Regions from separate parts of the Sphingomonas rhamnosi genome, predicted to be linked through region 1. Evidence: predicted binding sites of a transcription regulator. Region 1 holds the regulator's gene; each other region holds the start of a gene.

Region 1 (5,472 bases):
CGGCAGCTGATCGGCATCGCCCGACCCGACTATGTCCCGCTTTATGCCGCGGCGCTCGAACAGCTCGGCACCCAAGCCGCGATCGTCATCGCCGGTGAAGAAGGGCTCGACGAGCTGTCGGGCGCCGGCCCTAGCATCGTCGCCAGCATCGGCGCCGTCGACCTGCCCGCGCGGGTCACGCCCGAAGATGCCGGCCTGCCACGCCACCCGATCGAAGCAATCCGCGGCGGCGATGCCCAGCACAACGCCGCCGCGCTGCTCGCGCTGCTCAACGGCGAACCCGGCGCGTACCGCGACGCCGTGCTGCTCAACGCCGCCGCCGCCCTGATGGTGACGGGCACCGTGACGACCCTCACCGAAGGCGCCGCCCGCGCCGCCGAAGCCCTGGACGAACGCCGCGCCGAAGCGCTGCTAACCCGTTGGATCGCCTACTAAATGACCATGCTCGACCGCATCCTCGAAACCAAGCGCGCCGACGTCGCCGCGCGCAAGGCAACGATCAGCCTCGCCGATATCGACGCCGGCATCGCGCGCGAGACCAAACCCCGCGGGTTCCGCGCCGCACTGGACGCCAAACCCGGCCACGCGCTGATCGCCGAGGTCAAGAAGGCGAGCCCGTCCAAGGGCCTGATCCGCGCCGATTTCGATCCCCCCGCGCACGCCCGTGCGTACGAGGCCGGCGGCGCCGCGTGCCTGTCGGTGCTCACCGACGAACGCTGGTTCCAGGGCGCCGATTCCTACCTGACCGCCGCGCGCAACGCGGTGTCGATCCCGGTGCTGCGGAAAGACTTCATGGTCGACCCGTGGCAGGCGCCCGAATCGCGCAGCCTCGGCGCCGATGCGATCCTGTTGATCGTCGCCGCGCTGGCCGACGCGCAGATGGCGGAGATCGAGGCCTCGGCGATCGAATGCGGCATGGACGTGCTCGTCGAAATCCACGACGCCCACGAACTCGAACGCGCGTTGAAGCTGAAAAGCCGCCTGATCGGCGTCAACAACCGCGACCTTCGCGACTTTTCGGTCGATTTCCGTCGGACCTTCGACCTCGTCGCGCTTGCGCCGAAGGACTGCACCTTCGTCGCCGAGAGCGGCCTGACGACGCGGGCCGATCTCGATGCGCTCGCCGAAAAGGGCGTCCATTGCTTCCTCATTGGCGAAGCGTTGATGCGGCAAGACGATATCGAAGCCGCCACCCGCGCGATCGTCGGATGACCGGCCTCACGCATATCGATGCCGAGGGCGCCGCGCGGATGGTCGATGTCGGCGGAAAGGCGGTCACGACTCGTATCGGCGTTGCCAGCGGCCGCATCACCATGTCGCCCGAGGCGGCGGCTGCGATCGCGACCGGCACCGCCAAGAAGGGCGACGTGCTCGCCGTTGCGCGCGTCGCCGGCATCATGGCCGCCAAACGCACCAGCGACCTGATCCCGCTGTGCCACCCGCTGCCGCTCACCTCGGTCGACATCGCGCTCGCGGTCGACGACACCGGCGTCACCGCCACCGCGACCACCGCCACCGACGGCAAGACCGGCGTCGAGATGGAAGCCCTGACCGCGGTCTCGGTCACGCTGCTGACGATCTACGACATGGCCAAGGCGATCGATAAGGGCATGATCCTCAGCGACATCCGCCTCCTCTCCAAACGCGGCGGCAAATCGGGCGACTGGACCGCCTGAGGGTCCACAACCGTTCCCCGGCGAAGGCCGGTGCCCAGTTGGGAAGGCTGTAGTAACGGAGCGCCGCCCTTCGTCACCGCCGTTGCCCAACTGAGCCCCGGCCTTCGCCGGGGAAGTGCTACCTGAAAGGCGCCCCCCACCCCGTCATCGTGACGAAAGTCAGGATCCATGGCCACAAGCGCGACCGTCCGCAACCCTGGACCCCGGATCAAGTCCGGGATGACGAATGTTCAATCATGCCCGTACTCCGCGCTGTCCTACACGGTCCGAATATGTCAGCCCTGACGGTATGACGTGCTGCGCCGCCCTTCCCCGAACCCGATCCGCCCCACGCGCTCTCAACATTCGCGCGGAAAATCCCCGCACGCGCAGCGACGGTCTCAACATTCGGCCCGCAAAAACCGTCTACCGCCTCAACATTGACAACATTCGCGCCGGAACAGACCCCAAATGACCGCCCTCCTCCCCGTCGCCGAAGCCCAATCGCGCCTGTTCGCGATCGCGACTCGGGTCGGCGCCGAAGCCGTTCCGTTGCGCGACGCCGCTGGCCGCTGGGCCGCAGAGGACATCCTCGCCGTCCGGACCCAGCCGGCTGTCGATCTCTCCGCGATGGACGGCTATGCGATCCGCTTCGCCGACATGCCCGGCCCCTGGACGGTGATCGGCGAAAGCGCCGCCGGCCGCCCGTTCGACGGCGCGGCGCAGGCCGGCGAGGCGGTCCGCATCTTCACCGGTGCCGCGATGCCCGCGGGCACCGACACCGTGCTGATCCAGGAGGAGGCCGCGCGCGACGGCGCAGCGCTGGCCCTGTCCGGCGAAGGCCCACCACGCCACGGCCGCAACACCCGCCGCAAGGGCCTCGACTTCACCACAGGCGACCGTTTGATCGCCAAGGGTGACCGCCTGACCCCCGCCCGCATCGCGGTCGCCGCGACCGGTGGCCACGGCACGCTGTGCGTCAACCGCCGCGTCCGCGTCGCCGTCGCCGCGACCGGCGACGAACTCGTGCCGCCCGGATCGACCACCGACGCCACCGCGCTGCCCGAATCCAACGGCATCATGCTCGCCGCGATGCTCGCCGACCTGCCCGTCGACATTGTCGATCTCGGCATCCTGCCCGATCGGCTGGAGGCGCTGCGCGACGCGTTCGCCGGCGCCGCGTGCGACCTGCTCGTCACCACCGGGGGCGCGTCGGTCGGCGACCACGATCTCGTCCGCCCGGCGATCGAGGCCGCCGGCGGCACGATCGATTTCTGGCGGATCGCGTTGCGCCCGGGCAAGCCGATGATGGCAGGCCGGCTCGGCGATGCGACCGTACTTAGCCTGCCCGGCAACCCGGTCTCGGCGTTCGTCACCGCGACGCTGTTCGTCCGCCCGGTCGTCGCGCACATGGCCGGCGCCCGCGATCCCTTGCCGCAGACTACCCACGCGCTACTCGGCGAGGATATCCCCGCCAACAACGCGCGCACCGACTATCTGCGCGCCGAGCTCCGCGACGGCCGCGCCTATGCCTCGACGATCCAGGACAGCTCGATGCTGCTCACGCTTGCGCGGTCGACCTGCCTGATTGTCCGCCCCGGCAACGCCCCCGCCGCCGTCGCGGGCGACTCGGCGGAAATCCTAGTGATCGCTTGACGCCGTTAACTTTGTTCCGTAGAAGTTCCTTGTCTGTTCCGGACGGAGGATTGCCATGCTCACGCGTAAACAGCACGAGCTCGTCTGCTTCATCAACGATCGCCTCGAGGATACCGGCGTGTCGCCGTCGTTCGAGGAGATGAAGGACGCGCTCGACCTCAAGTCCAAGTCGGGCGTCCACCGGCTGATCAGTGCACTGGAGGAACGCAACTTCATCCGTCGCCTCCCCAACCGCGCCCGCGCGCTGGAAGTGCTGCGCATGCCTGAGCGCGCGGAAAAGAAGGTGGTGGAAAGTGCACCCCCCGCCCCCGCGAACATCAAGTCCGCGCCGCAACCGGCCAACGACGTCATCGAGATCCCGCTCCACGGTCGCATCGCCGCCGGTGTGCCGATCGAGGCGTTCGAGGGCTCGTCCATGCTAGCCGTCCCCGCCGCGTTGCTCGGTTCCGGCGAACATTATGCGCTCGAAGTCTCCGGGGATTCGATGGTCGAAGCGGGCATCCTCGACGGCGACTATGCGTTGATCCGCCGTACCGAGACCGCCCGCGACGGCGAGATCGTCGTCGCGCTGATCGAAGAGAGCGAGGCCACGCTGAAATATTTCCGCCGCGAAGGCGCGATGGTCCGCCTCGACCCCGCCAACCGCGCCTACGACCCACAACGCTATTCGCCCGCGCAGGTCCGCGTACAGGGCAAATTGTCGGGCATCCTCCGCCGCTACGATTGAAGATGGCGGCGAGTGCCCGGTTCTCCCGCCAAAGCGGGAGTTCGGAGTACCGACGGCACCGCCGGCGACACATCCCGCCACGGGTGCCGATCTCCGGCCTCCAAAACCGTCGTCACCCGACCCGTGCCCAACGTCACCGCCACCCCACCCGTCCGCCGCAGCATCCCCCGGTCCAGCCGCAACCACCGCGGCGAACACCGCCTCGGCAAGGCGCGTTCGCTGACAACGATATCCGCCCCCCGACACGCTGCGATCAACTCGGCCGACGGCACCAGATATACGCTCCGTGTCGCCAGGATCCGCCACCGCCGTCCCCCCGCCGGGATGTCGGTCATGCACAAATCCCGACTGCACCGCGCATCGGGCTGGTCCGCCAACAGCAACGGCTCGCCGTCCAGCCCACCATTCTCGGCGAGCGTATCACGAACATAATCCCCCGCCCGGTCCCGCAACAGCGCCAGACCCGCGGCAGTCCGCACCGCGACATGCCGTCCATCCCCGGTCACCAGCAGGTCAGGCGCCGGCGTGGCTAACGCCCAGCTCGCCCCGAACAGCACCGGCAGCACGCCGAGCCGCCGCCACTTGGTCCGCCACAACGCGATCCACAGCCCCCCGCCGATCATCGCCGCATAGGCTCCCTCCGGCATCGCCGGCAGTGCCCGCACCGCTCCCGGCGCCGCCGCGACCGTCCGAGCAATCCACAGCAGGAGGTCAAGCGTGTGCTGCACCAGCCACCACACCGGTGCACCAAGTCCTGCCGCGTCCAGCACCAACGCCAGCGCCTCGAGCGGCATCACGACAAAGGTGGTCAGCGGGATCGCCACGATATTCGCGGCCGCTCCGTACAGCCCGGCCTTGTGGAAATGATACACCGCGATCGGCATCAGCGCGGCCTCGACGACGATCCCGGTCAGCAACAGCGACGCCACGCCGCGCATCAACCGGCGTACGGCCCCCTCCTCATGCGGTCCGAACACCGCCTTGATCCGCGGATGCTCGTGCAGCGCGACGATCGCCGCGATCGCCGCAAACGACAGCTGGAAGCTCGGCCCCGCCAGTGCCTCTGGCAACGCGACCAGCACAATCACCGCGCCCGCCGCCAGCGCACGCAACGTCACCGCCTCGCGACCAATCGCCAGCGCAAGCAGCACCAGCAACGCCGCCACACAACTGCGGATCGTCGGCACCTGGCTGCCGGTGAGCAGCGTATAGCCGATCGCCGCAGCAGCGCCCGCCACCGCGGCCACCAGCGGCAAGCGAACACGCAGCGCCAGCCAAGGGCTAAGCGCGAGCAGCCGCATCACGACCAGCATTGTCGCCGCCACCGCCGCGGTGATGTGCAGCCCGCTGACCGACAGCAGATGCGCCAACCCCGCGCGCCGCATCGCTTCCGAATCGTCTTCGCCGATCGCGCCGACGTCGCCGGTCGCGAGC
Region 2 (5,472 bases), on a different contig from region 1:
GCGATCTTGCGCTGATCCGCCAGACTGCAGCCGAATACGACACGCTGAAGCCGCAGGTCGTGGTGGAGCGGCTGCGGCCGCTCGCGGTTCCCGGTGGCGCCTGGCTCGGCAGCGCGGGCGAGATGGTCGGCGTCGCCTATCTCCGCCTGAACCAGCGGCCCCAGGCGGGTACGTTGTTCGGCCAGATCGCACGCGATCCGGGCGTGCCCGAAACGATCCGTCAACGTGCGGTTCAGATGGCGGGCGTACTGGGCGTCGATGCCGCGCCGAACGCGACCCCTACCGAGGATACGAAATGAAGAATTCCTATCGGGTAAGCGTCGCGGTGGCCGCGCTTCTGGCTTTGGGCGGGTGTGGCGTATTCAAGGGTGGCCCCAAGAAGACCCCGACCGTCGGCGAGCGCGTGTCGATCCTGGTTTCGGAAAACGAAGTCGAGACCGACAAGACCATCGCCGACGTCCAGGTCCTGCTGCCCGCCGCCGCGCCGAACGACTCCTGGGCGGAGCCCGGCGGCAATCCCGCGCATTCGCTCGGCCAACTCGCGCTCGGCAACGCGCCGACGCGCGTGTGGCAGGCCGGGATCGACGGCGGATCGAACCGCCAGCGGCTCGCCGCCGCCCCGGTCGTGGCCGAGAACAAGCTGTTCGTGACCGACGTTGCGGCGGTCGTCCACGCCTATGCCGCCGACACCGGCGCGCCGCTGTGGACGGCGCCGCTGACCGAGGGCAAGCTCAACGCCAGCGCGCGCTTCGGCGGCGGCGTCAGCTATGACGACGGCAAGGTCTATGCGACCGACGGCGTCGGCGACGTCGTCGCGCTCAACGCCGCGGACGGCAAGCAGCTGTGGCGCGTTAAGCCGGGCGGCCCGCTGCGCGGCTCGCCGACCGTCGCCAACGGCTCGGTGTACGTCCTCACGCAGGACAACCAGATCTTCTCGCTCGATCAGGCCGACGGCAAGGTCCAGTGGGTCCAGTCGGGGACGCTTGAGACGCAGGGCGTGTTCGGCGTCGCGGCGCCCGCGGTCAGCCAAGGCACCGTCGTCGCCGGCTTCTCGAGCGGCGAACTCAGCGCCTATCGCTACGAGAATGGCCGTATCCTGTGGCAGGATGCACTGTCGCGCACCTCGGTGACGACCTCGGTGTCGAGCCTGTCGGACATCGACGCCGCGCCGGTGATCGACAATGGCCGCGTCTACGCGGTCGGGCAGGGTGGCCGCATGGTCGCGCTCGACCTGTCGACCGGCCAGCGCCTGTGGGAGCAGAATTTCGCGGGCATCTCGACGCCGTGGATCGCGGGCGAATGGCTGTTCGTGATCACCGACGACGCGCGCCTCGTCTGCCTGTCGCGCACCAGCGGCAAGGCCCGCTGGATCGCGCAGCTCAAGCGGTTCCAGAACGAGAAGAAGCGCAGCAACGCGGTGACCTGGTTCGGCCCGGTGCTCGCGGGCAACCACCTGATCCTGACCAATTCGCGTGGCGAGATCGTGTACGTGAACCCGGGCGACGGCGCCGTCGCGTCGACGGTCGAAACCAAGACGCCGTTCACGCTGCCCCCGATCGTCGCGAACTCGACGCTCTACACGCTCGATCAAAAGGGCAAGATCACCGCCTATCGGTGACCGGTTGAAGCGCGGGCGCCTCCCCCTAATTCCGTCATTCCCGCGCAGGCGGGAATCCAGACTGGCTGACGTCGCGGTATAGCCACGCGGTCCGAGGGTATGGATCCCCGCCTTCGCGGGGATGACGGAGGTTGGAATGGAGCGCGGGTGACTCGCACCTGTCCCGCCGCATGTTCCCTAATCGTTCCGGACTTGCTACATCGCTTCGCATGGCGAAACCGCAAAAACGATATGTCTGCCAAGCCTGCGGCTCGGTTTCCTCGCGCTGGGCCGGCCAATGCGCCGACTGTGCGGAATGGAACACGCTGGTCGAAGAGGCGAACACCGCCGCCACCCCATTCCATTCGAAGCACAACCTGCAGACCGGCGGCCGCGCGATCCAGCTGGTCGGGCTCGACGCCGAGATCAAGCTGCCCGATCGCATGGCGACCGGCATCGCGGAACTCGACCGCGCGCTGGGCGGTGGGTTCGTGGAAGGCTCGGCGACGCTGATCGGCGGCGACCCCGGAATCGGTAAATCCACGCTGCTGCTCCAGGCTGCCGCCAAGATGGCGCTCGCCGGCCAGTCGGTGGCCTATGTCTCGGGCGAGGAAGCCGCCGATCAGGTCCGCCTGCGCGCACGTCGGCTAGGGCTCGGCAACGCCCCCGTCCAGCTCGCCGCCGCGACCTCCACCCGCGACATCCTGACGACGCTGCAGACTCGGCCCCCCGCGCTTCTCGTGATCGATTCGATCCAGACGATGCACTCCGACCTGATCGAGGGCGCGCCCGGCACGGTCAGCCAGGTCCGCGCCTCGGCGCAGGAATTGATCCGCTTCGCCAAGGAACGCGGTACCGCCGTCGTGCTGGTCGGCCACGTCACCAAGGACGGCTCGATCGCCGGCCCGCGCGTTCTCGAACACATGGTCGATACCGTGCTGAGCTTCGAAGGCGAGCGCAGTCACCAGTATCGCATCCTCCGCGCGATCAAGAACCGCTTCGGCGGCACCGATGAGATCGGCGTGTTCTCGATGCAGACCGAGGGGCTGGCCGAAGTCGGCAACCCGTCGTCGCTTTTCCTGACAAACCGCGACGACGCGATGACCGGGGCGACGGTGTTCCCGGCGCTCGAGGGTACGCGGCCGGTGCTGGTCGAGATCCAGGCGCTGACCGTGCGGCTGGCGAGCGGTGCGACGCCGCGGCGTGCGGTGGTCGGCTGGGATTCGGGGCGCCTCGCGATGATCCTCGCGGTGCTTGAGGCGCGGTGCGGGCTCAGCTTCTCGTCGGCCGAAGTCTATCTGAACATCGCGGGCGGCTACCGCGTGCAGGATCCCGCCGCCGACCTCGCAGTCGCGGCGGCGCTGATCTCGGCGATGGCCGAGCGCCCGGTACCGGTCGATGCGGTCGCGTTCGGCGAAGTCGCGCTGTCCGGGGAAATCCGCCCGGTCGCGCACGGCCCGTTGCGGTTGAAGGAGGCGAGCAAACTCGGCTTCGAACGCGCGATGGTGCCCGCCTCTATGACCGACGAAAAGAGCGGCATGCGGCTGCAGGGCTTTAAGACGCTAGGCGCGTTCGTCGAGCATATGCTGGGGCGGGGGTAGGTCGCGTGCGATCTCCCCCTGGGCGAAGAAGATCGGAAGAAGGCCGACCGAACGTCGCCCACTAGCCCTAAGCCGCCCGCGTCCCTATTCCCTACCCCATGAACCTGACCGCGCTCGATATCGTCGTCCTCATCGCCGTTGCAGGGTCCGCGATCCTCGGGCTGATGCGCGGGTTCGTCACCGAGGTGCTGTCGTTGTTCGCCTGGGTCGCGATCGTTGCGGTGTTGAAGCTGTTCCATGTGCCGCTCGCGGCGATGCTGAGCCCGGTCGTCGGTACGCCCTCCGGCGCGGCCGTGGCGGCGTTCGCGCTGATCGCCGGCGTCACCTATATCGGCGGGCGCCTTGTCGCCAACGCGATCGGCAAGCGCACCCGCACCTCGATTCTCGGCCCGGTCGATCGCGCCCTTGGCTTCGGCTTCGGTGCGCTCAAGGGGTTGATCCTCGCGAGTCTCGCCTTCCTGCTGACGACGTTGGTCCTCGATACGTTGCACGGTGGCCCCTCGCGTCGGCCAAGCTGGATGACGACGTCTCGCACCTATCCGCTGCTCAACGCGACCAGTGCCAGCATCGCCGATTTCGTCGACCGCCGCCGCCGCGGTCTGCCGGTATTCGGCGCGCGCAAGTCGGCCGCCCCCACCACCGTCAATTCGAGCGAGCCAAGCCTGTGAGCGCCCCCCTCTACAATGCCGAAATCCTGCGGCTGGCCGCATCGATCCCCCATCACGAACGGCTCGAAAACGCCGACGCGACCGTTGAAAAGCGTTCGGCGATCTGCGGCAGCCGGGTGACCGTCGACGTCGCGCTCGACCAAGCGGGCCGTGTCGGCGAAGTCGGGATGCTGGTCCGCGCCTGCGCGCTGGGGCAGGCGTCGTCTTCGCTGCTCGCCGCCAACGTGGTCGGCCGCACCCCCGAAGAAGTCGCTGCGGCGCGCGACGCGTTGACCGACTGGCTGGCGGGCAATGGCGAGACGCCCGACTGGCCCGGCATCGATATCTTCACCCCCGCGCTCGACTATACCGCGCGGCATCCTTCGATCCGCCTGGCGTTCGAAGCGGCCGCCGAAGCTGCGGCGACCGCGCAGGCCGCACGCTGATGGAGGAGGGGGCGACGTCGCTGCTCCGGGATGGCGTGGTCCTGCTCGGCGCGGGTCTTGTCTTCGTCCTGCTGTTCCGCAAGCTCGGGCTCGGCGCGACGCTGGGCTATCTCGTCGCAGGCGCGGTGGTCGGCCCGCATGTCCTGGGACTGGTCGGCGACGCCGAAGCGAAGCTCGGGATCGCCGAGCTCGGCATCACCCTGCTGCTGTTCCTGGTCGGTCTGGAACTCAACCCGACGCGGCTGTGGCGGATGAAATCGGAAATCTTCGGGGTCGGGTTGCTGCAGGTCGTGGCGTGCGGCCTGGCGATCACCGGGATCGTCTGGCTGGCCGACTTCTCGCCGACTGCGGCGCTCGCGCTCGGCCTGCCGCTCGCGCTGTCCTCGACCGCGCAGGTGCTGCCGATGCTGCAGTCGTCGGGCCGCATGCGCACGCCGTTCGGCGAGCGCGCCTTCTCGATCCTGCTGTTCCAGGACCTGTCGATCGTCCCGCTGATTACGATCGTCGCGGCGATGAGCCGCAACCCGGCCGACGCCAATGCCCCGCCGGGATGGCTGCTGGCGGTCTACACCGTGCTGGCGGTCGGCGGGTTGATCATCGCCGGTCGCTTCCTGCTCCGGCCGTTCTTTCGGCTGATCGGCAACCTTGGCGAGCGCGAGATGTTCGTGTTCGCCGGGCTGTTCACGGTCATCGCCAGCGCTGCGATCATGGAGATGCTCGGCCTGTCGACCGCACTCGGCGCGTTCATCGCCGGGGTGATGCTTGCCGACAGTCCGTATCGTCACGAACTAGAGGCCGACGTCGAGCCATTCCGCTCGATCCTGCTCGGCCTTTTCTTCCTCGCGGTCGGCATGCTGCTCGACCTGCAGGCGATCGCCGATCGGCCGGTGTTCGTGCTGGCGATGGCCGCCGCGCTGATCGCGACCAAGACCGGCGTGATCATGGCGATCGGCATGGCGTTCAAGATGACGTGGCGCCAGGCGTTCGCGCTCGGGCTGCTGCTCAGCCAGGGCGGCGAGTTCGGTTTCGTGCTCTTCGCGCAGGCGCAGGCCGGCTACCTGATCGCGCCCGAGGCCGCGAGCCTGTTCGGCGCGATCATCACGCTGTCGATGGCGACGACGCCGTTCCTGATGGGAATCACCAAACGCTTCCGCGCCGAGCCGAGCGCCCCGGGCGGCGAG
Region 3 (5,472 bases), 160 kb from region 1:
CGAACACGGGCGGGGCCCCGACCCGCACAGCCAGCGTGGCCGCGATTATTACGGCAACCAGCCGCACGGCGAACGCGACACGCAGCCCCCTCGCGGCGATCGCGAGAGCGGATATCATGGGACCTATGCCGACGGGCGGAGCCAGTACGACGACCGCCGTCGCAGCCAGGCACGGCCGGCGCAGCGCGGCGACCATGACGATCGCGGCTTCATCGCACGCGCCGGCGACGAAGTACGATCATGGTTCGGCGACGATGAGGCCGAACACCGCCGCGAGCAGGATGCGCGCTACGATGAGGAAGACCAGCGCTCGCGCGCGGTCCACGAGCGCGACGACCATTATCGCAGCTGGCGGGCCAGCCAGATTGCCGCGCTGGACGCCGACTACGCCGAATACCGGCAGGAGAACCGCGCCAAGTTCGACAACGAGTTCGGCGCATGGCGGACCGAACGGGAGGGCCAGCGCACCGCCTTGTCACGTGTCGATGAACATATGGAGGTGGTCGGGTCGGACGGCGCGCATGTCGGCACCGTCGACGCGGTGCGCGGCGATCGCATCCTGCTGACGCGCACCGACAAGGATGCCGGCGGCGTCCACCATTCCATCCCGTCGCGATGGATCCAGACCGTCGATACGCATGTCGTGCTGGCCAAGTCGGCCGACGACGCGAAGACAGCGTGGCGCGAAGAACAGCGCAACGCCGCGGCTTCGCACTACGGGGACCAGCCGGGCGGGCCCGCTGATAGCGCGCGCCCCCAACGCGCGACGCCCGATCGCCGCTTCACTGGTACCGACTGAGCGATCCGGCATCCTGAACCTCGACGACGCCCGGGTGGAAACGCTCGGGCGTTTTCGCGGTTGCGGTCGCCGCCGGTTTCGCCATACCCTCCGTACGAATCATGACCGCAAGGAAACAGAGCAATGGCACGCGCATGGAGCCTCAAGGCACGCCCGCAGGGCATGCCCAAGCATACCGACTTTGCGATGATCGCGTTGCCGACGCAGCCGCTCGGCGCCGGCGAGATCCGCGTTGCGAACCGCTGGTTGTCGGTCGACCCCTATATGCGCGGGCGGATGAACGACGTGAAAAGCTACGTTCCGCCATTCGTGCTGGGCGAGGCGATGCAGGGCGGCGCGATCGGTGAGGTGATCGAGAGCAAAGCCGAGGGCATCGCGGTCGGCGACCGCGTGCAGCACATGCTCGGCTGGCGCGACGAGGCGGTGCTGCCTGCCGCGGAGGCGCAGAAGCTGCCCGTGCTCGACGTGCCCGAACAGGCGTTCCTGGGGCAACTCGGCATGCCGGGGATGACCGCGTATTTCGGCCTGACCGAGGTCGCTGGCGCGAAGGCGGGCGACGTCGTGTTCGTCTCGGCGGCGGCGGGCGCGGTCGGATCGACCGTCGTGCAGATCGCCAAGGCGCGCGGTATGACGGTAATCGGTTCGGCGGGCGGCGCGGAGAAATGTGCGTGGGTCAAGAGCCTGGGCGCGGATGCGGTGATCGACTACAAGGCGGGCGTGCCGCTGGTGAAGGCGCTCGCCGAGGCCGCACCGAAGGGCATCGACGTGTATTTCGACAATGTCGGCGGCGAGCATTTCGACGCGGCGCTGAGCGCGGCGCGGGTGCGCGCGCGGTTCGCAATTTGCGGGATGATCGAGGTGTACAACAGCGGCGCGGCTACCGAGCTGCGGTATCTGGCGCGCGTGATCGGCAACCGCATCAATATCCGTGGCTTCATCGTCAGCGATTTCTTCGACAAGCGTGACGCGTTCTTCCACGACATGGGCGTGATGCTCGCGGCGGGGACGTTGACGCGTGAGGAGACCGTGCACGACGGGCTCGACGCGATGCCGGATGCGTTCCTGGGGCTGTTTTCGGGCGGCAACCGGGGCAAGATGCTGGTTCGGGTGTGAGGCGCGGGTTCTCCCCGTCAGAACAGCTCGCCCTGCGGTCCGCGTGGCGGGCGGAACAAATCGCGGCGGAGCGGCACGCGGTCGCGGTTGAGGCCGTGCTTGCGGACCGCGATCGAGAAGCGGGTGCGCATCAGATCGGCCCAGGGACCCTGGCCCTGCATGCGGGTGAAGAAGTTGGAATCGTTGTCGCGGCCGCCGCGTAGCGACTGGATCGTCGCCATTACTTTGCCCGCGCGGTCGGGGAAATGGTCGTCGAGCCAGGCGCGGAATAGCGGCGCGACTTCCCACGGAAGCCGGACCGGCAGGAAGAAGACACAGTGCGCGCCCGCTTCGGCGGCGCGCGCGACGAGGTGTTCGATCTCGTGGTCGGTGATTGCGGGGATGACGGGCGCGATCGAGACGTTGACGGGCACGCCCGCGTCGGCGAGCCGGCCCACCGCGGCCAGCCGGCGTTCGGGGTGCGGCGCGCGGGGTTCGAGTGTCGCGGCGATCTTCGGGTCGAGTGTTGTGATCGAAAGCGTCACCGAGGCAAGCCCCTTCGCCGCCATCGGCGCCAGCAGGGCGAGGTCGCGGACGACGCGGTCGGACTTGGTGGTGATGCCGAGTGGATGGCTGGTTTCCGCAAGCACTTCGATCACGCTGCGCGTCACACGCCAGTCGGTTTCGATCGGCTGATAGGGGTCGGTGTTCGTACCCAGCGCCATCGGCGCGACGACATAGCCGGGCTTTGCGAGTTCGGCGCGGAGCAGCGCGGCAGCGTCGGGTTTGGCGAACAGCTTGCTCTCGAAATCGAGGCCGGGGGAGAGATCGTGGAACGCGTGGCTCGGCCGGGCGAAGCAATAGATGCAGCCATGTTCGCAGCCACGATAGGGGTTGATCGAGCGATCGAAACCGATGTCGGGGGAGGTGTTGCGCGAGATGATCGTGCGCGGGTGTTCGACCGTTACCGTGGTGCGGAGGCGGGCGGGCTCGCCGTCGATTTCGCCGCGGGCGTCGAGCCAGTCGCCGTCGGCTTCGGTCTGGGGCAGGTTGAAGCGGGTGCTCGCGCCGTTGAGCGTTGCGCCGCGGATGGGTCGGGGCTTGGACATTGGGGGAGGGTATGCGGATTCGCGGAACAGATAAAGAACGAACTGTCCTTCAAGCACTCCGTTCTCCCGCGAAAGCGGGAGCCCAGGAGTCGCAGGCGTACCGTTTGAAACCCTGGACTCCCGCTTTCGCGGGAGAAGAGAGAGTTATTTCTCCAGCAGGCGCGGCATCAGCTCGACGAAGTTGCAGGGCTTGTGCCGGTTATCGAGCTGGTCCTTGAGGATGCCGTCCCAGCCGTCCTTTACCGCACCGGTCGAGCCCGGCAGCGCGAAGATGTAGGTGCCGCGGGTGACGCAGGCGCAGGCGCGCGACTGGACGGTCGAGGTGCCGATCGTCTGGTAGCTGAGCATGCGGAACAGCTCGCCAAAGCCGGGGATCATCTTGTCGGCGATGCGCTCGATCGCCTCGGGGGTCACGTCGCGCCCGGTCACGCCGGTGCCGCCGGTGGTGATGATCACGTCGATCTCGGGATCGTCGATCCAGCTGTGCAGCCGGGTGACGATGACGTCGGCGTCGTCCTTCTCGATCCGGCGGTCGGCGAGGATGTGGCCGGCTTCGGTCAGCCGCGCGACGAGCGTGTCGCCCGATCGATCGTCGGCCAGCCCGCGCGTGTCCGACACGGTCAGGACGGCGATGCGGACGGGCAGGAACTCGGCGTTGAGGTCAATTGGCATTGGTAACGGACGTCGACTGCGGGCTGACGCTGGCGTTCACGGCCACGGTGTGAAGCGGGGCGATGCTGGCGCTGGCGCGCGCGTTGGGCGAGGCGTTCATGCGGACCATCGGGGCGCCGGGCAGGCCCGGGAAGCGCGGCCACATGCCCTGTGCGAGTGCGGAGCGGCTGACCGAGGCTTTCTTGCCGCCCTGCGCCTCGTACATCCAATAGTTGCGCATCACCGTGGTGACGTAGCCGCGCGTCTCCCAATAGGGGATACTCTCGATATAGAGTAGCGGATCGCCATTGTCGTGGACGATCGCGTTCCAGTCGCCGACCGGGCGGGGGCCGGCATTGTACGCAGCGATCACCTTGGGCAGCAGCCCGCCGGTGACGCCGGCCATGTCGCGCAGCCGCTCCAGATGGCGCTGGCCGATGTCCATGTTGGTGGAGGGCTTGGTCAGCGCCGCCTTGTCGATGTAGGTGCCGCGTTCGCGCGCGAAATCGGTCGCGGCGGCGGGCATGATCTGCATGAGGCCGTAGGCGCCGGCGGGGCTGGTCACGCTGTTGCGGAACCGCGATTCCTCGAGCGTATGCGCATAGACCAGCGCCTTTTCGACGCGCCAGCCGCTGTCGGGGGTCCAGTCGGGCGTCGGATAGCGCGATTCGGCGGTGGCCATGAAGCCCTGCGGACAATTGTGCGCGAGCCACACGGTGGTCGCGGGCAGGCTCAGTGCCTCGGCGACGCGGACCAGGCTCGGGAATTCGCGCGGCGGGCCGATCTTGGCCTGCTGACGGAGGACGTCGTCGGCGAGGTCGGTCTCGCCGATCTCGACCAGCGCGGCGGCGACCTTCACGTTCTGGCGCTTGTCGAGCATCAGCCAGTCGGCGGCGACCGGGCCGATCGGCCGCGCGGCGCGATCCTTGATCGACAGCGCCTGGCGCGCGAGCTGGCCGTAGAAGCTTTCGGAGAATTGCGCCGCGGCCTTGAGCCGGCCCTCGATCTTGTCGGGGCGGCCGCACGCCATGTCGGCGCGCGACGCCCAGTAGAGCGCGGCGCTGCGCATATCGACGTCGGCCGCTCGCCCGGCGACGCCCTCGAACCCGGCTTCGGCAGCGGCGCAGTCATTCTGCCGCCACGCCGACAGCGCGCCGACCCAGCGTGCCTGGATCGCCCAGTCGCCGCTGCCGTTCTCGGCCTTGGCGGCCATAGTGCGCGCGTTCGCATCGTCGCCGCGCAGGAAATAGATCCACGCGACGCGCTGCTGCCATTCGGTCAGCGCCTCGGGGGACAGGCCCGGCGTGCCGTCGAGCAGCGCCTGCGCCTCTTGGCCCATGTCCGCCTTGACGAAGGGCTGCATCTTGGTCGCGAGATCGGCGGCGATCAGGTCGCTCTTTACGCTTCTGGCGTGCAGGCGCCGCGGCGCGCCGTCCTGCCAGATCAGCCGCTGCGCTTCGGGCAGCACCGGCAGGTCGATCGCGCCGCGAACCTTCGCCAGGCGGGCGATGTCGGCGGCCTGCGGCAAGTCGGGCGCTTCGGTCAGCAACGCGGTCAGCGGCTCCATCTCGACCCGCGGCGAGCCCTTTGCGGTATAGATCTCGGCGCGGGCGATCGCGTGCAGCGGGCCCGGCGCCATCGTGTCGAGCCGGATCTGCGCGTCGGTCCATTTCTGGTCGCGGATCGCGGCGAAGACCTGACGATAGGCGTCGCGCTGCGTAGGGTCGAGTTGGGGCGGGATCACGTCGGCCTTCGCGCCCGCGGCGAAGCGCGCTTCCGCTGCCGGTTCGGCCGGCGCGGCGGCGGCGAGGACCGGGGAAC

Evidence for each region. The regulator LexA, encoded in region 1, represses DNA repair genes until DNA is damaged. The targets are predictions, from matches to a motif close to GTTCCNCNCTTGTTCT.
Region 2: a site for LexA is predicted at 1,791-1,806, ahead of radA (DNA repair protein RadA). Genes of this name have one in related genera too.
Region 3: a site for LexA is predicted at 3,024-3,039, ahead of U1701_RS14370 (PA0069 family radical SAM protein). Genes of this name have one in related genera too.

Annotation. Positions count from the first base shown of each region.
Region 1 is NZ_JAXOJJ010000006.1:58,959-64,430, reverse strand. It holds gene trpD (anthranilate phosphoribosyltransferase) at 1-435, shown strand, start outside; gene trpC (indole-3-glycerol phosphate synthase TrpC) at 436-1,212, shown strand; gene moaC (cyclic pyranopterin monophosphate synthase MoaC) at 1,209-1,676, shown strand; gene U1701_RS13600 (molybdopterin molybdotransferase MoeA) at 2,127-3,311, shown strand; gene lexA (transcriptional repressor LexA) at 3,367-4,038, shown strand; gene U1701_RS13590 (ComEC/Rec2 family competence protein) at 4,029-5,472, opposite strand, start outside.
Region 2 is NZ_JAXOJJ010000013.1:19,936-25,407, reverse strand. It holds gene U1701_RS17780 (tetratricopeptide repeat protein) at 1-299, shown strand, start outside; gene U1701_RS17775 (PQQ-binding-like beta-propeller repeat protein) at 296-1,618, shown strand; gene radA (DNA repair protein RadA) at 1,828-3,198, shown strand; gene U1701_RS17765 (CvpA family protein) at 3,297-3,866, shown strand; gene U1701_RS17760 (iron-sulfur cluster assembly scaffold protein) at 3,863-4,291, shown strand; gene U1701_RS17755 (cation:proton antiporter domain-containing protein) at 4,291-5,472, shown strand, end outside.
Region 3 is NZ_JAXOJJ010000006.1:215,223-220,694, forward strand. It holds gene U1701_RS14360 (DUF2171 domain-containing protein) at 1-799, shown strand, start outside; gene U1701_RS14365 (NADP-dependent oxidoreductase) at 923-1,912, shown strand; gene U1701_RS14370 (PA0069 family radical SAM protein) at 1,930-3,000, opposite strand; gene moaB (molybdenum cofactor biosynthesis protein B) at 3,145-3,672, opposite strand; gene U1701_RS14380 (lytic transglycosylase domain-containing protein) at 3,662-5,472, opposite strand, start outside.